Regions from separate parts of the Streptomyces sp. NBC_01390 genome, predicted to be linked through region 1. Evidence: riboswitches for the same ligand, from Rfam matches in the RefSeq annotation. Region 1 holds a riboswitch; each other region holds the start of a gene.
What was found. A riboswitch is a leader RNA that binds a small molecule or an ion and turns the genes downstream of it on or off. The one in region 1 is predicted to bind cyclic di-AMP.
Positions count from the first base shown of each region.

Region 2: it holds a riboswitch for cyclic di-AMP, as region 1 does, so the genes downstream of both, OG241_RS35465 (NlpC/P60 family protein) here and OG241_RS05525 (C40 family peptidase) in region 1, are expected to answer to the same signal.
Region 3: it holds a riboswitch for cyclic di-AMP, as region 1 does, so the genes downstream of both, OG241_RS30285 (M23 family metallopeptidase) here and OG241_RS05525 (C40 family peptidase) in region 1, are expected to answer to the same signal.

Region 1 covers NZ_CP109551.1:1,296,474-1,303,749, forward strand. Annotated here, with positions in the region: gene OG241_RS05515 (ATP-dependent Clp protease proteolytic subunit) at 1-500, shown strand, start outside; gene OG241_RS05520 (hypothetical protein) at 508-816, shown strand; cyclic di-AMP (ydaO/yuaA leader) riboswitch at 1,199-1,378, shown strand; gene OG241_RS05525 (C40 family peptidase) at 1,382-1,858, shown strand; gene OG241_RS05530 (ATP-binding protein) at 1,970-2,431, opposite strand; gene OG241_RS05535 (helix-turn-helix domain-containing protein) at 2,644-3,501, shown strand; gene OG241_RS05540 (DUF397 domain-containing protein) at 3,511-3,735, shown strand; gene OG241_RS05545 (8-amino-7-oxononanoate synthase) at 3,814-4,941, opposite strand; gene OG241_RS05550 (hypothetical protein) at 5,316-5,480, shown strand; gene OG241_RS05555 (hypothetical protein) at 5,471-5,650, shown strand; partial or broken gene OG241_RS05560 (IS5/IS1182 family transposase) at 6,440-6,553, shown strand; gene OG241_RS05565 (transposase) at 6,672-6,938, shown strand.
Region 2 covers NZ_CP109551.1:7,862,137-7,869,412, forward strand. Annotated here, with positions in the region: gene OG241_RS35455 (helix-turn-helix domain-containing protein) at 1-1,684, opposite strand, end outside; gene OG241_RS35460 (TnsA-like heteromeric transposase endonuclease subunit) at 1,750-2,502, opposite strand; gene OG241_RS35465 (NlpC/P60 family protein) at 2,722-3,924, opposite strand; cyclic di-AMP (ydaO/yuaA leader) riboswitch at 3,932-4,089, opposite strand; gene pcrA (DNA helicase PcrA) at 4,415-6,958, shown strand; gene OG241_RS35475 (M23 family metallopeptidase) at 7,040-7,276, opposite strand, start outside.
Region 3 covers NZ_CP109551.1:6,702,671-6,709,946, reverse strand. Annotated here, with positions in the region: gene lhgO (L-2-hydroxyglutarate oxidase) at 1-203, shown strand, start outside; gene trmB (tRNA (guanosine(46)-N7)-methyltransferase TrmB) at 377-1,228, shown strand; gene OG241_RS30295 (PrsW family intramembrane metalloprotease) at 1,254-2,654, shown strand; gene OG241_RS30290 (aldo/keto reductase) at 2,695-3,639, opposite strand; gene OG241_RS30285 (M23 family metallopeptidase) at 3,779-4,840, opposite strand; cyclic di-AMP (ydaO/yuaA leader) riboswitch at 4,852-5,009, opposite strand; tRNA gene OG241_RS30280 (tRNA-Met) at 5,347-5,420, opposite strand; gene OG241_RS30275 (dihydrofolate reductase family protein) at 5,509-6,648, opposite strand; gene OG241_RS30270 (MarR family winged helix-turn-helix transcriptional regulator) at 6,761-7,276, shown strand, end outside.

The sequences.
Region 1 (7,276 bases):
CGGCGAACGACGTGATGGCCCAGTTCATGCATCTCGAGTACCTCGCGCCCGACCGGGACATCTCCCTGTACATCAACTCCCCCGGCGGCTCGTTCAGCGCGATGACGGCGATCTACGACACGATGCGGTTCGTCACCTGCGACGTGGAGACGGTCTGCCTGGGGCAGGCGGCCTCCGCGGCGGCCGTGCTGCTGGCCGCGGGTACGCCGGGCAAGCGCAGCGCGCTGCCGGGAGCCCGGGTGCTGATCCACCAGCCCTCGCTGTCCGAGCCGGTCCACGGCCAGGTGAGCGATCTCTCCATTCAGGCCCAGGAGTTGGGCCGGGTCCGTAACCTGCTGGAAGAACTGCTCGTACGGCACACCGGCCAGAGCGCGGAGCGGGTCGCCGCGGACATCGAGCGGGACAAGATCCTGGACGCCCAGGCCGCTCTGGAATACGGGCTGGTGGACCGGATCGTGCCCAGCCGCAAGTCGTCGCACCCCACCCCCGGTACGAGGTGAGCCGCCGATGCTTCCACCCGAACTTCCTCCGCTGCCCGCGCTGACGCGCGCGGAGGGCGAGTTGATCGACCGTTACCTCGAAGTGGCCGATCTGCTCGGCCGTATCAATCCCGCCTATCACGGCGACACCTACCGCGGGCTGAGGGCCGCGCAGGCGCTCGTCGCCAAGGCGGTGGCGTTGCGCGACGCGCTGGAGCTGATGCACCAGCGGGGCGAGGCCGAGGTGCACGCCCATACGCTGGCGCGTGCGCTGCGCGTCCTGGACGGGGAGCGCCGCACGGCGCGCGTCACCGTTCCTCGTGAGCCCGCCGGTTGACGCGCCGCATCCACGGGACCGCATCAGGCGGGCTCATCCGTCAGGTGACGGACTGTCCGGAACGGATGGGGAAGTGACTAGGCGGCATCCCCCGTTCGGAGTAGTCGCGGATCCCCCGTCCGGCCCGCTCGACTTGCGCGACACGCACGGTTCGTAACCGAATCGAGACCGCTCAACCCCTGGTCCGAGGGTGCGCGACCCCCTCGAAAGTCCTTCGTGGGTACGGGTGTCCACCCGAACGGGCCAGCGGTGAGTAACCCCACAAAGCCCCGTTTCCATTGGGATTTTCCCACTTCCATGAGCCAAGATCCCTTCCTGACGACAAGCCCCCGCCACAAGCGGCGGGGCGATCCGGGCGGACGCCGAGTCCTGCCGCCGCCTGGATGACCGGTCGACAGATGTGCATCGGCAGGAGTGGAGGACCCAAGCACGACGGGTCGCCGGAACGGTCACGCCATGACCGGGCCGAGCAGCCCTTGGGGTGAAGCCGCGTCAGCGGCCGGGCAACTTCGCCAGCCCGAATCCGACAGGTCATCCTTCACAGGCGGCTGACGAAGGGTTGCGCATGTCTGCGCTCAATCGTGTCCCGTCGCTGATGACCCGGGCCGGTACGGCCTCGGCTCTCACCCTCGCCGCCGTGGGCGGCAGCCTGGTGATCCCCGGTGTCGCGACCAACGCCGCCGCGGCGGTCGCACCGTCGACGAAGGCACTTCAGATCGCGGCTTCGAAGAAGGGCTCCGCGTACAAGTACGGCGCCGCGGGACCGAAGAGGTTCGACTGCTCCGGTCTGACGCAGTATTCGTACAAGAAGGCGGGCAAGTCCCTGCCACGTACGGCGGCGGCCCAGTACAACAAGACCAAGCACATCTCCGCCAAGAGCCGCAGGGGCGGGGACCTGGTCTTCTTCCACTCGGGCTCGAACGTCTACCACGTGGGCATCTACGCCGGGAAGGGAAAGATCTGGCACTCCCCGAAGACTGGGGATGTCGTGAAGCTCCAGAAGATCTGGACGAAGAGCGTCTGGTACGGCCGGGTCAGCTGACCTCCCCGGGGTGGGCCGGCGGCCAGGAGCCGCCGGCCCGCCCCGGGCCCCGTTCACAGCGACAGCGACGCCTCCAGCGGGAACAGCGCGCCGAAGCCCGTCGGCGCGGCGTCACGGCTCCTGCTGTCCGACCGCGGTCACCGGAGGCCTGGCCGGGACCGTCCACGGGAGTTCGATCGACACCGTCTTGCCGCCCTCCCGAGTGGGGCGGACCCGCAGTTTGCCGCCCGACTCGGCGGTCAGCCAGCGGATGATGACCATCCCGCGCCCGTTGTCCTGCTGCACGGCGGCGGGCAGCCGTTTGGGGAAACGCGGGTGGCTGTCGGTCACCCCGATGCGCAGGTTTTCGTCACGATCGAGGGCGATGTCCACCGTGAAGGTGGGTGACAACCCGAAGGTGTGCTGTACGGCATTCGTGGCGAGTTCCGAGATGATCAGGCGGATGCTGTCGGCGGCTTCGGAGTCACCCGGCAGGCCCCATTCCGCCAGCACGTTGGCGACATACGCGCGGGCGGCGGAGACCGAGGCGGGATCGCTCGGCAGAGTGACGGATGCTTCCAGGTGGTCTGCCATGGCGACGTCGTCCCTTTCCCACAGGACCGGGGCCCGACACGGAGCGGCTGATTCGAGTACGGTCCCGGACTGGTGCTTCGCGCCAGACTGCCATTCCGGCGCCGGTCACGGGGTGCGATCCACCAAGATATGCATATATCTGTCGCTCGAAGCGGTGAACTCTGCGACCCCAGAACGTATTCGGGCGGCTCATCAGGAGTAAGGGGTGGCCCATGCAGTACGGTCCCGCGGTGCGCCGCCGAAAGCTGGGTGCCGAACTGCGCGCGCTGCGTGCCAGGGCCGGGCTCACAAGCGGTCAGGCGGCCCGTCTGGTGGGCTGGCACCAGTCGAAGGTGAGCCGGATCGAGACAGGTGCGAGCGGCGTGAAACCGGCGGACGTCCGGTTACTTCTGGACGCGTACGCCGTTCCCGAGGGCGAGTCGCGTGAGCTGCTGCTCGTACTGGCGGGGACCGAGGACGGCGACCGGCACAACTGGTGGCATGCCTACCGTGGCGTACTGCCGCCCGCCTACCGGGATTTCATCAGCCTGGAGTCGCAGGCAGGCACCATGCGCACGCTGGAGACCTCGGTGGTGCCGGGGTTGCTGCAGACCCGGGAGTACGCCCGTGCGGTGACCCGGGCCGCGGTGGACGGCCTGGAAGAGAAGCGGCTCGACGCGCTGGTCGAGGTGCGGCTGGCCCGGCAGGACGTGCTGCGTTCGGACCGGCCGCTGGAGCTGAGCGCGGTCCTCGACGAGGCGGTGCTGCGCCGCGAGGTGGGCGGACCCGAGGTGATGACACGTCAGCTGGCGTGGCTTTTGGAAGCGGCCCAACTGCCTCAAGTGCGGCTGCAGATCCTGCCGTTCACCGCAGGGGCGTATATCGGTATTACCGGGCCTTTCGTTATCTTCTCCTTTCCGAGCACTTCTGACTTGGATGTGGTTGTTCTCGACCAGATGATGAGTAGCCTCTACCTCGAACGGAAAGAAGACCTCCGGGCCTACAGCGAGGCCTTCAACACCCTTCAGATCCACGCCCTTTCGCCCGAGGACTCGTTGGATTTCATCGCCGGTCTGCATTACGGCGTGTGAGGAGGCACCATGACCGCACTGCCTCGGAACGTACCGTCCGTCGTCGAACCGCCCGGTGTGCGATGGCTGCGCAGCAGCTACAGCACCGGCGCGAACAACTGTGTGGAGACGGCCCGTCCGGACACCGATGTCCCGGCCGGACCGCTCGCCGTACGCGACTCCAAGAACGCCACCGGGCCCGTCCTGCTCTTCTCCCCCGAGAGCTGGCAGGGATTCCTCACCGCGTTCCGGTGATCGCCCTACGACACACGGCCGCGGTCCGCCGACTCATGGTCGCGTGTCACTGATCAACGGCACTGTGGATCTCCGCGTCTACGGTCGGTTCTCGCCGATCACCTGTACCGCCCGCGCGATCTGTTCCTCGGCCAGGTCCGCGCGGGCGGTCAGCCGCAGCCGGGACACCCCGTCGGGCACGGACGGCGGGCGGAAGCAGCCCACGCCCACTCCGGCGGCCCGGCAGTCGGCCGCCCACCGCACGGCCCCCTCCGGGGACGGTGCGCGCACGGATACCACGGCCGCGTCCGGCCGGACCGCCGACAGCCCCTCCGCCGTCAGCCGGGTGTGCAGCTCACGCGCCACCGCACGCGCCCGGGCGGCCCGTTCGGGCTCGCGGCGCAGCAGGGTGAGGGCCGCGAGGGCCGCGCCCGCCGCGGCGGGCGCGAGACCGGTGTCGAAGATGAACGTCCGGGCCGCGTTGACGAGGTGTTCGATCACCCGGGCGGGCCCCAGCACCGCACCCCCCTGGCTGCCGAGCGACTTGGACAGCGTGACCGTCACGACGACGTCCGGCGCGCCCGCCAGTCCGGCCGCGAAGGCCGACCCCTGCCCGCCCTCGCCCAGGACTCCCAGCCCGTGGGCGTCGTCGACGACCATTCCCGCACCGAACTCCCGGCAGGCGGCGGCGAGTTCGGCCAGCGGTGCGGCGTCCCCGTCGACCGAGAAGACCGTGTCGGACACGGCGACGGCCGGCCCGGTGTGGGTGCCGAGTGCCTTGCGGAAGGCGTCCGGGTCGGCGTGCCCGACGACCTGGGTCGTCCCCCGGGCGAGGCGGCAGCCGTCGATCAGCGAGGCGTGATTGCCCGCGTCCGAGACGACGAGGGAGCCGTGCGGTGCGAGCGCGGTGACAGCGGCGAGGTTGGCCGCGTAGCCGGAGGAGAAGACCAGGGCGGCCTCGAAGCCGCAGAATTCGGCCAGTTCGCGTTCGAGTTCCGCGTGCAGTTCGGTACTGCCCGTGACGAGCCGCGAGCCGGTGGCCCCGCCGCCCCAGCGCCGGGCGGCCCGGGCCGCGCCCTCGGTGACCTCGGGGTGGCGGGCCAGGCCCAGATAGTCGTTGCTCGCGAGGTCGAGGAGCGGGGAGTCGGCGGGGCGGGGCCGCAGGGTCCGTACGAGCCCGGCGCGGCGGCGCGCCTCGGCCTGCTCGTCGATCCAGCCGAACGCCATGAGTCCTCCGGGCAGCTACGTGTTTGTAGGCAGTGGACAGACCCTAGCCGGACCCTCTGACACCCAGGATGTGGCAATACCCACAGCCGGTTTTATCAAGCAAGGAAAAAGACCAGGTCAGAGGCCGTATGACACCCGATGCCGAAGATCGTCTCTCACGGCCGCGTCCAGGGAAGCAGCTTGTCGAGCACGTCACGAGCCGCCACGAGGGTCTTGGGGTTCCTCTTGATGTACTGATTTGATCGGGTGATGTCGGGCTGTTTGCCGGACAGCGCGCAGGCGGAGTCGGTAGCCCTGGTTGGGTGAGATATCCGCAGGGCGGTGGCTTGACCGATGGCGAGAGGACCGCGCGGGAGCGGGTCCGGCTCAAGGCTGTGGCTGGCTTCGAGGGCGGGGACAAGAATCGGGGGATCGCTGTCGTTTTGCGGGTCTCGGAGCGGCCGGTGGAATGTTGGCGGCGTCAGTGGCGCGAGGAGGGCCGGGCCGGGGTGCGGCGAAGGGATCGCCTGGCCGGCCTCGGCTGTCGGACGTGCAGATAGCCCGGCTGGAGCGGCAGTTGGAGCGTGGCCCGCTGGCCCATGGGTGGGCCGACCTGCGGTGGACGCCGGCCCGAGTGAAGATGCTGATCGGCCGTCTGTTCCATGTCGCGTACATCTCCAGGGCCCCGGCATCCCGGGCGGCCCGCCACTCCTTGACATGCGAGTGGTAGAGCCGTTCCCGACGCAGGACCTCACCCTTCTCGTTCCTGGGCGCGGCGTCGTACTCGGCGACGATCCGAAGCTTGTACTCCGAGGTGAAAGTGCGACGCTCGGCCTCGGCGCCGGGTCGGACCCGACGGGCTCAGTGCTGGGTATGGGGGACGGTTGTCCTGTCGTGCCCTCTCAGGCTGAGACCGCAGAACGGGGCGTCTCATCCAAGGCCGGCAGAGAGGGCGCGCCTCGGAAGTCGTGCAGGGATCTCCGACTGGGGGAAGACACCGGCCAACGGAGACAACGCATAGGGGGATGCACATGCCAGGGGCGACGCCAACGGCGTCACCGGCATGCCGAACCCGATGACCAACCGGCCCACCTGGCTGAGTCGAGCGACCTCCCGACAGCACAGGCACGGCCACCGCTCTGCCAGCGCAAGGCTCCTCGGCACGACCCTGGCGGGGGTTCGTCGCGGACTCGCCCTCGCGCCTCCGGAAGGCCGTCATCCTGTGCTGCCCGACCTCTCAGCGGTCCCATCCTGGGCCGCCGCCTGCCTCGTCGCCCTAGCAACCGTCACCACCGCGCTCGTCACGCCGGCGCGCACTCTCCTCCGCGCCCTGCCCCAGACCGCCCCGGCGCGGTTGGAGTGGTGGCGTGAGCTACTCCGCCAACGCCTCACGGTTCGCGAACTCAAGGACGCCCTGCCCCCGGGTGGTGCAACGCAAGCTGCGGCGGACACGGCCGGTGCACACCGGGCGGGTGCAGATCGTGCCACGAAGCGGCGGCTTCGCAAGACCCGCGCGAAGGCTGCCGCACTCGGCAGGTCCCGGGGCGGCCTGAGCAGCAAGGTCCATGCCGCGGTCGACTCGGCCGGGCTGCCCCTGGCCTTCGTCCTGACACCTGGCCAGGCGGCAGACTGCCGCAGTTCAAGGCTGTGATGGAGAAGATCAGGGTCCGGGGCCGGCCGGCCGCCCGCGGACCACCCCGGACGCGGTCGCCGCCGGCAAGGCCTACTCCTCCAAGGGCAACCGGGCATACCTGCGCAAGCGTGGCATCAAGGCCGTCATCCCGGAGAAGAGGGACCAGGCCGCTCACCGCTCAAAGAAAGGCAGCAAGGGCGGGCGGCCCGTCAGCCACGACACCGAGCTCTACAAGGAAAGGAACACCATCGAACGCTGGTTCCAGAAGATCAAGACCTGGCGCGGGGTGGCAACCCGCTACGACAAGACCCCAGAGAGCTTCGCGGCCGGACTCCACCTCCGAGGCTCAATCATGTGGCTGAAGCACCTCACCCCAACCACATGATCCGAACCCCGAACAGCTCCTAGTCGGCGCGGGCGGCTTCCAGGCCGACTCAGCACTCGCCAAGACCTGCGGCGACCTCGGCGGCCTGCTCTATGCCGACGGCATCCACGACTCGCTGCTGCGATCCGTCGGCCGCACCCTCACCACCAACCCCGTCACCGGGACCGCCCTCCCGCGCCCGCGGACATCCCCGCCGGAGGTGCCCACGCACGCGACCGGGCCGGGCCGGTTCAGGCGACCCTACACGCGGCCGACAACGTGCTCGAAGTCCTCACGGTCGCGGACCACTCAGCCCGCAGACGACGACGCGCTGCCCAATGGATCCAGTGCTCACACAA
Region 2 (7,276 bases), 6.6 Mb from region 1:
CGAGCCTTCGGGCATAAGCAGCGGCCTCACCGCTGAACGCCATGTTCAGTGCGGGTGCGTGTTCCCAGTGCAGAGGGTGCCAGGAGTCGTCGGCCGGATCCTGGAAGTAGACGAACCGCACGTCGTCAGGGTTGACGTGGATCGGCCACTGCCGTCCGAAACCGGGATAAGGGCTGGGCGTATTGCGGTAGCCGTCCAGCACCGGGCCGTTGTAACGCAGCCCGTCGACCTCGACACCGTAGTGCTGGATCGTCCGCGGCTTGACCGCAAGGAACTGAAAAGCCAGCTCTGGCGACGCCGGCAGGCGTAGCCTTCCGGCCCGAGCCAGACCGATGCGCAGCATCTCCAGCGGAGACAACGGCAGTTTCGGCCACTGCGGAATCACCAGTCCGTCATGCTCACGACGGTGATAGACCTCCGAGACCCACTCACGGATGATCTCCTCCACCTCGTGGATGAAGAAGAACGCGGCCTCCTCGACCGCCTCGCCGCGGCTGTGGACGTCGGGTCCCTTGTAGGCGGGCAGGTGCTGGATGAGTCCCTCCCGCAGGGTGCGGAAGAAGCGTTCGACGGTCGGCTTGTCGGTGGGTTTTTTCGGCTGGGCTGGCTGAATGGACATGCCCAGACGGGTGCAGACCCCGATGACATGCGCCGACATGAACGCCCGCCCGTGATCGATGACCAGCGTCTCCGGCGGACACAGCCCGCCGCCCGGCACGAGACCTTCCTCGGTGAACACCACCTCATCCCACAGACCGTGGTAGGGAGCCACCGCAGGCCGGACCGAGTCCACCAGCGGAGGGCAGACCGCCTCGAAGAGCACACCGGCGACATCGAGCGCTTTCGTGGAACAGCCGGTCACCCGCAGGCCGACGATGCAGCGCGAGAACAGGTCCTGGGCAACGGTGAGCTGGAGCGGAACCCACCGGCAGGTCACCGGTTCCATGGCATAGAGGTCCAGGTCCTGGGTGTCGAGCACGACGTACTCACCCGGTCGGGCAGCCCGTAGCCGCCCATAGACGCCCTGTGGCCTGTCTGCGATCGAACGGCGTGCCTTGGCACTGCCGGAGACCGCGTTCGTGCCCTTGGTCAACACGGCAAGCCGCGCGTAGGCCGTGCTCCGGGACGGAACAGCGACGACGCCCTTGCCGTACTGGCTGTTCAGCCGTTCCTCGACCCGCGACAGCAGCGCCGACCGAGTAGGGGTCGAGCTGGTCACCGACTCCGCCACCACGTGGCGGACCGCTTCCTCCCATCGGGGATCGACGCGTGAACTCCTTCCGGCGCGGGCGTCCACGAGCCCTGCATCGCCGCTTTCCCGGTAGGCGGTCACCCAACGCTGCAGCGTGCGAGGCGAAACACCCAGCTCAGCGGCTTTGGCCGCAGTCCGCTCCTTGAGCGGGAGATCGGGATCATATTCGGGCCGGGGCTCGACCGGCCGAGCACCGGCCGTGTGCCCGGACTGGTAGCCGCTGAGCACTTCGCGGACGTGCCCGGCGCGTTCCCGCAGCCGCTGACGCTGGTCGGCCGACAAGGACGCCAGCAGCAGGCCCACCCCGTCCGCGGCAGCCAACGCAGGCTCATCCATCGACCGGGCGCCGGCCGCCAGCTGCCCGAGCGGAACGGAACTGTACTCGCCCGTCCGCTCGTTACGGACCGTCGTCCGGAGCCCGTCGACGTCCACGACCTCGACGACGTCACCGCCGAAGAAGAGACGCACTCCCGGAAACAGGGACACCGCGTATGTATTCATGCCGCCACCCGAACCCGGCTTGCACGGTTCAGAGGAGTCCGCAGGTCAGCAACGAGCCGACCGGACCACACCAGGTGCAGGACGACCGGACGGACGATCTCGCACGAGTGCTGCCCGGCCAGCGCGGCCTCGACGGCACCGATGGTCGGCTGGCAGGCGGCAACCTCCAGCACACGCGGGACGAGCGAGGCTTCCACCAGCTCCCGGCGCCGGTAGCCAGCCAGGAACCGCACGTTCTCCACGACCGCATGCTCGGCCCCCGACCAGGTCTCATAGACCCAGCCGCGGCGCGAACACACCTGGCGTGTCCAGTCGAACTGCGCGATCACCTTGGGATCCCTCATGCGTGAGGGCGCCTTGACATCCACGACGGTCACCAGACCGTCGGCATGGACGAGGAACAGATCGGGAACATGACGGCGAACGCGGTCACCGTCCGGGCCGACCAATTGGAACGGCTGGGCCGCGATCTCCGTGACATCCGGCGCGAAATCGGCAAGCAGAATGCGGGCGAGCTCCAGCCGACTCTCGTAGGCCACGAGACGACCCGTTGTGGCGGCGTGGTACCAACCCGAGTAGTGCTTCCGGCCCCGGTACCAACGGAACTCGCGTACCGGCTGTCCGCCGGCCACCTCGTCCACCGGGACCCGGTCGAGTTCGGCCTCGACCAGCCGACCGTCGGCCCGCCGATAAGCCGCCTGAACCGTCCAGCTACCTGTCGCGTCCGCGACGCCTGGGTCAGTCCCCATGGCCGCCCCTTCGTGTCCGATGTCATCGACACCAGGACACTGGCAACCACCATGAGTAGCGTGGATGAGAAGCCGAGAAAACCAACGAGGTAGTGGACCCGTGCGGTAGAGCACGGCCAGGCTCCGGGCCTGGCCGTGGATCGAAGAGAGCGTTTCGACTGACAAGTTGACGACAAGTCACTCGGACAGCGACATCTCTAATCGGAACCTACATGGGCGTCAGGCCGGGCGCACCACGCTGTGGATCGCGGACTCGCCGTCGTAGAAGATCGACTCCTCACGGACGTACGCACCCGGCTTCGGCGCGTGGATCATCATGCCGTTGCCGATGTACAGGCCGACATGGCTGATGTCCTCGTAGAAGAAGACCAGGTCACCGGGTTGGATGTCGGAGAGCGAAACGGTTGTCCCGGCGTTCACCTGGTCGTAGGTGGTGCGCGGAAGGCTGACTCCGGCGGCCCGCCAGGCGGCCTGAGTGAGGCTCGAACAGTCGTACGAATCTGGCCCTGTCGCACCCCAGACGTACGGCTTGCCGACCTGTGCGCGTGCGAAGGCGAGGGCCTTCTCGGCCTTGCCGGCGTACGAGGAGGCGGGGACCGCGGGTGTGGAGGTGTCCGAGGCGCCGGTGCCCGGTGACTGCTGCGCCGCCGCTGCCGAGTCCTGCTGGCGTTGCTGCCCTGCGGCCTGCTGCTGCCGGGCGAGTTCCTGCGCCTGGCGGCGGGCGTCCGCCTGCTTCGCGCGTTCGATCGCCGCGAGCCGCAGTTTCTCCTCGGCGGTGAGGCGGGAGAGCAGTCGGCGGGCCTGTGCGAGCTTCGTCTGGACGGCGGTCTTCGTCGTCTGCAGGTCGTCCTGGGACTCCGTGAGCGACTCCAGGCTCGCGGTGGCCTCCCGGCGCTGCCGCGTCGTCTCGGCCTGCTGGGTGATGTAGTCGTCGACCGTGTCCTTCTGGCGGGCCGTCATACGGTCCATCAGCTGGTTCTGGTCGAAGTAGTCCTGCGGAGTGTCCGCCAGCAGGAACGTCGCCGTGTCGGGGGCGGCCGACCCGGTGCGGTACTGGGCCGCGGCGAAGGAACCCAGCTCCTCGCGCGCGTCGTTGAGCTTCTGGGTGCGCCGGGCCACGTCGTCCATCAGGGCGTCGACACGACCCTGCTGCTTTGCGGCCCTCTCCTTGGCGGCGTTGTACACGTCGGCGGCCGACTCGGCCTGGTGGTAGAGGTCGTCGACCTCCGCCTCGACCTCCTCCATGCTCGGCCGGTCGTCGGCCGAGGGCGCCGGGGACGTGGAGGGCCCCCCGGGCGCGGCGTTGGCGGTCTGGGTCAGCAGGGCTACGGAAGCGGTCAGGGCCGCCGTGGCGAAGGCGGGGGTCCGTATGCCTGCTACGCGCGTTCCCGTAGGGCGCGACTTGCGGTGCGACGACGCCAAGGGAGGCGACTCCTTCCATGTTCCGCCTACCGGGTTAGCTGTCGGGTTCGGGCGGGTGGTTCGGAAGGGTTGCCCTACGGTCCTTGCCCTGGAAGGCAGTCGGACCGATTCACCCCAAGTTCTCGGTGGGTCCCCGGCTCCTGCCGCACACGGCGGCACGATCGGACTCGGCGGGGGCCGCGCGGCCCGGCGATGTTCGCCGGTGGAGATCGAGCGGCCTTACGGCACGCTAACCAACGGGTGTGGCTTCTGTGAAGGTTGATGACCGCTATGCCCGATACTTATTTGTGACCTCGACCCTAAACGTGGCTTCATGGATTCGGTTCGGGGTGGTATCGGATGAATTGCCTGATCATGTGAATGGAGGACTGACCGAGGGCCCGCTGTTCGGGCGGACAAGTGCCGGCCACAGCTCGGGCCGGGCGGTGTTCGGCGGATGTTTTCGGGGTGGCAGCGGGTTGTCAGTGGGGGCGCCTAGACTCGGAGAGCGATGAGCAGCCTCTTTGACGACAGCTTCCTGGCGGACCTCCAGAGCCCTCGGGCCCACGCGGAGGAACCCCCGCCACCGCCCGAGGACGAGCATGCGCCGGAGTCCGTTCCGGACGATCTGTTCGGCGGGAAGTTCGACACGCCGCCGGACCGGGACGCGTACTACCGCGACGGCGCCCCGCGTCCCGTGGTGGACCCGGCAGCGCTCCTGGACGGGCTGAACGAGAACCAGCGCGCGGCCGTCGTGCACGCCGGCACCCCTCTGCTCATCGTGGCGGGCGCCGGCTCCGGCAAGACACGTGTGCTCACGCACCGCATCGCCCATCTGCTCGGTGAGCGAAGCGTCCACCCCGGCCAGATCCTCGCGATCACCTTCACCAACAAGGCCGCCGGTGAGATGAAGGAACGCGTCGAGCAACTCGTCGGCCCGCGCGCGAACGCGATGTGGGTGATGACCTTCCACAGCGCGTGCGTGCGGATTCTGCGGCGGGAGAGCAAGAGGCTCGGCTTCACCTCCTCCTTCTCGATCTACGACGCCGCCGACAGCAAGCGGCTGATGGCGCTCGTCTGCCGCGATCTGGACCTGGACCCCAAGCGCTTCCCGCCCAAGTCCTTCAGTGCGAAGATCTCCAACCTGAAGAACGAGCTGATCGACGAGGAGGACTTCGCCGCCCAGGCGAGCGACGGTTTCGAGAAGACCCTCGCCCAGGCGTACGCGATGTACCAGTCGCGGCTGCGTGAGGCCAACGCCCTCGACTTCGACGACCTGATCATGACGACGGTCAACCTGCTGCGCGCCTTCCCGGACGTCGCCGAGCACTACCGCCGTCGCTTCCGGCACGTCCTGGTCGACGAGTACCAGGACACCAACCACGCCCAGTACGCGCTCGTACGGGAACTCGTCGGAACCGCCGAGCACACCGGCGACGACGCCGACGTACCGCCCAGCGAGTACAACCTGCCTCCCGCCGAGCTGTGCGTCGTGGGAGACGCCGACCAGTCGATCTACGCCTTCCGGGGTGCGACGATCCGCAACATCCTCCAGTTCGAGGAGGACTACGCGGACGCGACGACGATCATGCTCGAACAGAACTACCGTTCGACGCAGACGATCCTGAGCGCCGCCAACGCGGTCATCGAGCGCAACGAGTCTCGCCGCCCCAAGAACCTGTGGACCAACGCGGGCGCGGGCGCGCGCATCACCGGCTATGTCGCCGACACCGAGCACGACGAGGCGCAGTTCGTCGCCGAGGAGATAGATCGGCTGACGGACGCGGGCGACGCGAAGGCGGGTGACGTCGCCGTCTTCTACCGGACGAACGCCCAGTCGCGTGTCTTCGAGGAGATCTTCATCCGCGTAGGCCTGCCTTACAAGGTCGTCGGCGGTGTCCGCTTCTACGAGCGCAAGGAGGTCCGGGACGTCCTGGCCTACCTGCGCGTCCTCGCCAACCCGGAGGACTCGGTGCCGCTGCGCCGTATCCTCAACGTGCCCAAGCGCGGCATCGGCGACCGCGCGGAGGCGATGATCGACGCGCTGTCCCAGCGCGAGAAGATCAGCTTCCCCCAGGCGCTGAAGCGGGTGGACGAGGCGTACGGCATGGCCTCCCGGTCGACCAACGCCGTCAAGCGGTTCAACACGCTGATGGAGGACCTGAGGACGATCGTGGAGTCGGGCGCGGGCCCGGCGACCGTCCTCGAAGCGGTGCTCGAACGCACGGGCTACCTCGCCGAGTTGCAGGCGTCGACCGACCCGCAGGACGAGACCCGGATCGAGAACCTCCAGGAACTCGCCGCAGTGGCCCTGGAGTTCGAACAGGAGTCGGGAGTGGCCGCCGAGGCCGGGGAGGCCGATCAGCCCGCCGAGGGCGAGGCGCCGGCTCCGGCAGGGCTCGCCGCGTTCCTGGAGCGGGTCGCCCTCGTCGCCGACTCCGACCAGATCCCCGACGAGGACGACGACGGCTCGGGCGTCATCACCCTGATGACCCTGCACACCGCCAAGGGCCTTGAGTTTCCCGTGGTGTTCCTGACCGGCATGGAGGACGGCGTCTTCCCGCACATGCGTGCCCTCGGTCAGGCCAAGGAACTGGAGGAGGAGCGACGGCTCGCCTACGTCGGCATCACGCGCGCGCGTGAACGCCTGTATCTGACGCGGTCGTCGCTGCGCAGCGCGTGGGGTCAGCCCTCGTACAACCCGCCCTCGCGTTTCCTGGAGGAGATCCCGGCGGCCCATCTGGAGTGGAAGCGCACGGGCGCGATGGCTCCGGCGACCTCCTCGGGCCCGGCCTCCGGGGTGGCGTCGTCGCTGTCGTCCTCGCGCTCGCGCACCGCTGCCTCGGGCGCGTCGGGCTTCGCCACGCGCCGGGGCGGTGTCGAGAAGCCGGTGGTCGCGCTGGCGGTGGGGGACAGGGTCACGCACGACCAGTTCGGTCTGGGAACCGTGGTGGGCGTGAAGGGCACCGGCTCGAACGCCGAGGCGACCGTGGACTTCGGCGAGGACAAGCCGAAGCGGCTGCTGCTGCGGTACGCGCCGGTGGAGAAGCTCTGACCGGACACCCGGGCATCGCCGAGATGCCCGGGTCACGCCGGTGACGCGGCGGGTGAAAAGGGGACGGGAACCGGACGGGATCTACGTCGGGTCGAGGCCGTGGCTGCGCAGCCACGGGAGCGGGTCGATCGCCGAGCCGCCGGCGGGCCGAACCTCGAAGTGCAGGTGCGGTCCGGTCGAGTTCCCGGAGTTCCCGGAGTACGCGATGGGATCGCCGGCCTTGACCGTCGTACCGGACGCGACCTGGTAGCTGGAGAGGTGGCAGTACCACGTCTCCGTGCCGTCCTTGTCGGTCAGGATCAGCATGTTGCCGTAGGC
Region 3 (7,276 bases), 5.4 Mb from region 1:
TGGCGGACGGGGATCTGGTGCCTGCGGCGGCGGGGGTTCGGGCGCAGGCGGTGCTGCGGGACGGGACGCTGGTGGACGACTTCCTCATCCGGGAGGGGGCGAGGGCGGTGCATGTGCTGAACGCGCCTTCGCCGGCGGCGACGGCGTCGCTGCCGATCGGGCGGGAGGTCGCGCGGCGGGCGTTGAGTGTGCTGGGTGCGTGACGCGGGCCCGAGCGTTTTTCGCCCCCGCCGCCCCTACCCGTCCCATCCCGTTCCTGGGGGCTGCGCCCCCAGACCCCCCATCGGCCCTGAAGGGGCCTCGTCCTCAAACGCCGGACGGGCTGGATAGTGCTGGGCGGGGCTGAATGGTGGCGGGCGGTAAAATCGGGCGCATTGTGTCTGACTCCCCTGACTCCGCCGCCCCCGCTCCCTCCCCCGCCCCTTCCCCTTCCCCCTCCCCTTCCCCCTCCGCCGAGCCGACGTCCGCCCCGGACTCCGCTCCCGTTCGGGCCAAGGGTGTGCCCCGGTTTCCCGGGGGGCCGCAGGCTGATCCCGCTGGGTCTCATTTCGAGCGGCGGATCAGGAGCTTTCAGCCTCGGCGCAGTCGGGTCACCGCTGGGCAGGGTGACGCGTTGCGGCGGCTGTGGCCGAAGTGGGGCCTCGACATCGACGGTCATGCCCTCGACCTCGGCGAGTTGTTCGGCGACGACCTGCCCGTCGTGCTCGAGATCGGGTTCGGGATGGGCGAGGCCACCGCGAGGATGGCTGCCGACGATCCCCGGACCAACATCCTCGCCGTCGACGTGCACACCCCGGGCCAGGGCAACCTGCTCAACCTCGCCGACCAGCAGGGGCTGACCAACGTCCGCGTCGCCAACGGTGACGCCATCATCCTGCTCCGCGAGATGCTCACCCCCGACTCCCTCGACGGCCTGCGCGTCTACTTCCCCGACCCCTGGCCCAAGAAGCGGCACCACAAGCGGCGGCTGATCCAGCCCGAGTTCCTCGACCTGGTCGCCGACAGGCTGCGCCCGGGCGCCGTCGTGCACTGCGCGACCGACTGGGAGCCGTACGCCGAACAGATGCTCGAGGTGCTCGACGCGCACCCGGAGTTCGAGAACACCCGACCGGGGGGCGGTTACGCGCCACGTCCGGAGTTCCGGCCGCTGACCCGTTTCGAGGGCCAGGGACTTGAGAAGGGTCATGTCGTGAACGACCTGCTGTTCCGCCGCGTACAGCACTCGTAGGGCACCCGCCGTTAGGGTCAATGCCGTGGCCACCTTTCCCCCGTACCCGACGCATCCCAGCGGCCCGGCCGACGGTCCCGTCGGCGGGGCGCTGCGGCACGCGCACTGGTGGCAGCGGCCCTGGGTGCGTTACGGCGCCCTCATCAGCCTGCTCGCGCTCTCCGGGCTCGTCATCCTCGCCCTGGTCCGCGAACAGACCGGCACCGAGGGGTTCCTGGTCGGGCTCGGGCTCGCCGTACTGCCCGTGCCGTTGCTCGTCGCGGCGTTCCGGTGGCTGGACCGGGTCGAGCCGGGCCCCTGGCGGAACCTGCTCTTCGCCTTCGCCTGGGGCGCCTGCGCGGCGGCCCTGATAGCGATCGTCGCCAACAGCTTCGCGACCAGATGGATAGCGACGGCCACCGCCGACCCGTCCGGCGCGGACACCCTCGGCGCGACCGTCATAGCGCCGATCGTCGAGGAGTCCGCCAAGGCGGCGGCCGTACTGCTCATCTATCTCTTCCGGCGGCGCGACTTCACCGGGATCGTCGACGGGGTCGTCATCGCCGGGGTCACCGCCACCGGTTTCGCCTTCACCGAGAACATCCTCTACATCGGCACCGCGTTCGGCACCGACCAGCTCACCGGAGACACCGGTATCGCCTCGGTCACCGCGGCGACCTTCTTCGTGCGCGTCGTCATGTCGCCGTTCGCGCACCCCCTGTTCACGGTCCTCACCGGCATCGGGTTCGGGATCTCCGCGCTGTGGGGCGAGGGCCGGCCCGTCCGCCGGGTGCTGCTGCCGCTGACCGGACTGCTGCTCGCGATGAGCATGCACGCCTTCTGGAACGGCTCGTCGACCTTCGGGGAGTACGGGTTCATCGCCGTGTACGCCGCCTTCATGGTGCCCGCGTTCGGGCTGCTGACCTGGCTGGTCATCTGGACCCGCCAGCGCGAACTGCGTACCGTACGCGCCGAGTTGCCCGCGTACGCGCTGGCCGGCTGGCTGACCCCGGCCGAGCCGTACGCCCTCGGCTCGATGCGCGCCCGCCGGCTGGCCCGCCAGTACGCCCGCCGCCACCTGGGCAGGCCCGCGGCCCGTGCGGTGGCGCAGTACGAGGCGTACGCCACCTCACTCGCGTTCCTGCGCCACCGGGGGCGCCTCGGCCGCGCGGGCCCCGACTTCGTCGTCCGGGAGCAGAAGCTGCTGGGCGAACTGTGGGAGCGCAGGGCGGTGGCCCGCCCGGCCCTGGTCCACGCGGCCCACGCCATCGCACCGGCCCCCGCCCCCGTACCGCCGGTCACCTGGCCGCCGTACGGCAGTCAGGGCTATCAGGGGTACCCGGGCCACCCGAACTACGGGCCGACGACGCCGTACCCCTCGTACAGCCACAACCCCGGCCCCGGGTACGGCCACAACCGGCCCGCCTACGACCCGTACCGCCCGTAGGCCGACGGCTCGTAGGCCCGTCACCGCGCTCGGCGGAGCCTCACGCCGAAGCCGCCGTGAGGCTCGCGACCTCCGCGTCCGTCAGTTCGAGCTCCGCCACCGCGAGCAGCGGCGGGAGCTGCTCGACCGTGCGGGCGGACGCGATCGGGGCCGCCACCGTCGGCTGGGCGGCCAGCCAGGCCAGGGCGACCGTCGCGACCTCCGCTCCCCGTGCCTCCGCGACGGCGTCCAGCGCGGCCAGGACCTTCCGGCCGCGCTCCGACTCCAGGTGCTGGGCGGCGCCCCCGGCACGCGGGCTGTCGACCGCCGTACCGGCGCGGTACTTGCCCGTGAGGAAGCCGGAGGCCAGCGCGTAGTACGGGACGGCGGCAAGACCCGTACGGGAGGCGATGTCGCGCCGCGGGCCCTCGTAGGTGTCGCGTGAGACCAGGTTGTAGTGGGGCTGGATGGCCACGTACTTGGCCAGGCCCTCACGGTCGGAGAAGTCCAGCGAGTCCTGGAGCCGCTCGGGCGAGAGGTTGGAGGCGGCGATGTACCGCACCTTGCCCGCGGTCACCAGTTCGTCGAGGGCGCCGATGATCTCCTCGACGGGCACCTCGGGCTGGTCGAAGTGCGTGAAGTACAGGTCGATGTGGTCGGTGCCGAGGCGGCGCAGGGAGGCGTCGGCGGCGGCCTTGATGTTGCCGCCGGAGAGGCCGGGATACTCGGGGTGCTGGCTGACCTTCGTGGCGACCACGATGTCCGAGCGGTTGCCCCGCGCCTTCAGCCAGTTGCCGATGATCGTCTCGGACTCGCCGCCCTTGTTGCCGTCGACCCAGGCCGAGTAGACGTCGGCGGTGTCGATGAAGTTGCCGCCGGCCGCGGCGTAGGCGTCGAGCACCTCGAAGGATTGCGTCTCGTCGGCGGTCCAGCCGAAGACGTTGCCACCGAGGGCGAGCGGGAAGACTTCCAGGTCCGATGAGCCGAGCTTGCGAAGAGCAGTCATGCTCGTCGTCAACGCCCGCCACGGAGGCCCCCATTCCGTCCGGTTCACGAAGACTGTGTGAACGACGCACAGCAAGAGGCCGGGGAAAGTGCCTCCCCGGCCTCTAGGATGCGGCTTCTACTGCTCTACGGCTTCGGCTCTACGGGTTGAGGCCCATGCTCCGCAGCCACGCCATCGGGTCGATGCCGGCACTGTCCGAGCTGCTGGTGTGCACCTCCAGGTGGAGGTGGGCCCCGGTGACGTTGCCGGTGGCGCCGACGCGGCCGATGACGTCACCCGTGGCGACCTTCTGGCCGACGCTGACGTTGATCGACGACTGGTGGGCGAACCACAGCTCGGTGCCGTCGTCGAGGGTGAGGATGGTGCGGTAGCCGTACGAGCCGCTCCAGCCCGCCTCGGTGACCGTGCCGCTGTGGATGGCCTTGATCGGCGTACCGGTGGGCGCAGCGAAGTCGAGGCCGGTGTGGTAGCCGGAGGACCACAGCGAGCCGGCCTGACCGAACGTCCCGGTGATCGTGTACGAGGAGGTCGGCAGCGTGTACTGCTTGGCGAGCGTGGCGAGACGCGCGGCCTCCACCTTCGCCGCCGCGGCCTCCGCGATCTTCTTCTTCTCGGCGGCGACCTTGGCCGCGGCCTCCCGCTTCACCTTGGCGGCCTCGGCGGCGGCCTTCCTCGCGGCGGCGTCCTGGGCGGCCTGCTGGACCTTGGCCTCGGCCTGGTCCTTCTGCTGCTCGGCCTGGAGGATGATGCGGCTGCGCAGGGCCTCGCCGGCGTCGCTGGTGCCCTGCTCGGTCTCCTCGGGAGTCACGCCGACGCTGCTGAGCGCGGTGGCGGAGCCCTTGGGCTCGTCGTCCGAGTCGTGCGTGAAGGGCGAGCCGACCGAGGGCAGGTCGGGGATGGAGATGGAGACCGGCGGCTTGCCGCTCTGCGCGGTGGCCATGCCGGCCCCGCCGACAGCGGCTATGACGCCGACGCCGAGAACGGTGGAGCTGCGGGCGAGCCCTCCGCCGCGCTGCTTGCCGACGCGGTGCCGGCCGCGAACAGGGCGGGTGGAGTCCGCGCTGGGATTCCACTCCTCCCAGGGGCCCTCGTCGGTGCGGTAGCTGCCGAAGCCGAAGGTCGGGATCTTCCCGTCCTCGGTCTCGCTGCTGCGCCGGTTCGGCACGGAGGGGGCTTCTGGGGCGGGCGGGTTTGACGCCACGTGGGCGTGCTCCTTTCCTTCCTTCTCGCCTACCGGGTTAGCTGACGGGTTCGGAGCAGGAAGGTCTCCTACGCGCGTATACCGGCCGTGTTGCCACGGAGGCGGACGAGCGATTCACCCCAAGTTGGTGGTTCCCCGGTTCCCTTGCGGGATTAGGCACTTGCGCACGGAGCCGACTCTTGTGACGGCTGGGACTACCGCGCTGCGTTATCGAACGTTAATAGACCTGGACACCGGATTCCAAGCTGTTCCCGTTGATCGTTAATCCTTTTCCCGAGGACTTTCTGGGTCACCACCGGTGAAAATCGGGCGAGTTGACCATGCCGTAAGTGACTGCCGAGTTTTGACGGAGTGTCAGATGTTATGCGGAACGAGATCGTTCACTCACCCTTGGTGACAGGCGATGACAGCCGACCTTCGACGCGATCGACGCGGGCACAAACGACTCAGGGAACGACTCAGGGCCGGAAAGCCACTTTCGTGGTTTTCCGGCCCTGGGCCTTCAGTAGCGGGGACAGGATTTGAACCTGCGACCTCTGGGTTATGAGCCCAGCGAGCTACCGAGCTGCTCCACCCCGCGCCGCTGAACACAACTATACGCCATCCGCGGGACCTCGATCACCAGCCTCGGTCGGGGTCCGGTGCCCGGGCCCCGCGGAAGCGGCACGTCAGCCGGGCAGGTGGGCGTTGGGGGCCTTGGCCCGCTCCGCGAACTCGGGGAGTACGACGACCTCGACGCCCTCCCCGGAGAGCAGCCCGTTCCCGTCCGCCGCCACCACGAAGGTGTCCGGCTCACGCCAGGCGGTGACCACCCGGCGGACGCCCGCGTCGAGGATCAGCCGGGCGCAGGGGGCGGGGCGGGAGGCTCGGCGGGCACAGGGCTCCAGGCTGCTGTAGACGGTGGCCGTCCGGAGCCGGGGGTCGGCCGGGTCGAGCTTCGCGAGCGCGGACTCCTCGGCGTGCACGACCGGGTCGCCGCCCTCCCGGGAGTGCCCGCGCGCCAGTTCCGTACCGTCGGCGGCCACCACCACCGCCCCCACGCTGAACGCCGTTCGCGACGGCGGACACAGCTGGGCCAGTTCGCACGCCAGTGCCAGCCAGTGCCGGTCGGCGGCGGAGGCGAGCGGGCCGGCGCCGGGGGCCGTGGGCTCGTACCGCATCAGGACGACGTCCTCGATACGGCGCGTCTCCGTGAGCCGGAGCCGGCCGCCCTGGTAGCCGCCGGGGCCGAAGAGACGGGGGGCGTCGGGGTCGCCGACGAAGAGGGGCGCGAGGACGAGCTGGAGTTCGTCGGCGAGGCCCTGCCGGAGAAGCTGGGTGTGGACGGTGCCACCACCCTCGACCATGAGGCGCCGGACACCCCGTACGTCATGCAGGTGTTCGAGCAGGGCTCGCCAGTCGAGCGCGCCGGGGCCCAGGGCCACGATGTCGACATCGGCGCCGAGGCCGGCCCGCCGGGCCTGTTCGGCACCCTTGTCCGTCGTGTACACGGCCTTCTCGCCACCCGTGTGCCAGAAGTTGGCGGCCGGGTCCAGCTCCCCCGATCCGCTCACGGTCACCTTGAGCGGATACTCGGGCTTTCCGGCCGCCAGCCGCGCGGCCCGCCGCTCGGGCGAGTTGACCAGGAGACGCGGGTTGTCGGCGCGGATGGTGCCGGCGCCGATGAGGATGGCGTCGCTGGCCGCCCGTACCTCGTCGACGCGGTCGAAGTCGGCGGGGCTGGAGAGCAGCAGCCGCTCGGGGCCGGTGTCGTCCAGGTAGCCGTCGAGAGAGACGGCGGCGGACAACAGGACGTGCGGGAGGGGCATGGGGCACTCTCTTCTTGTACCAGTGAGCTCGTGACCGGCGAGCTCTTGACCGGCGAGCTCTTCTTGACCGGGCGAGCTTGGTTCAAGTTTTAAACAAACCTACACTGGTGTCATGACGACCCGCTGGCTCACCCTCGAGGAGCAGCGCGCGTGGCGCGCGTACGTCGCGGCCTCCCTGCTTCTGGAGGACGCGCTCGACCGGCAGCTCCAGCAGGACGCCGGGATGCCGCACCTCTATTACACGATCCTGGCGTATCTCTCCGAGACGCCCGAGCGGCGGCTGCGCATGACCGATCTCGCCGAGAAGCTGAAGATCACGCGCAGTCGGCTGACGTACGCGGTGGCCAGGCTGGAGAAGGACGGTCACGTACGGCGCGAGGCCTGCAAGTGGGACAAGCGGGGGACGGTCGCCGCGTTGACCGAGGAGGGCATGGCGGTGCTGGAGCGCACCGCACCGGGGCATGTCGCCACGGTCCGCGCCGCCCTCTTCGACCATCTGACCCCGGAGCAGGTGGGCCAGCTGGAGGAGATCGGTACGCGGATCGAGCGGGCGCTCCAGGGGGACGGGACGGAGTCGGCGCCGGAAGGCCTGCCCTGGCTGCGCAGGTCGTCGCCGTCGTGCGACTCC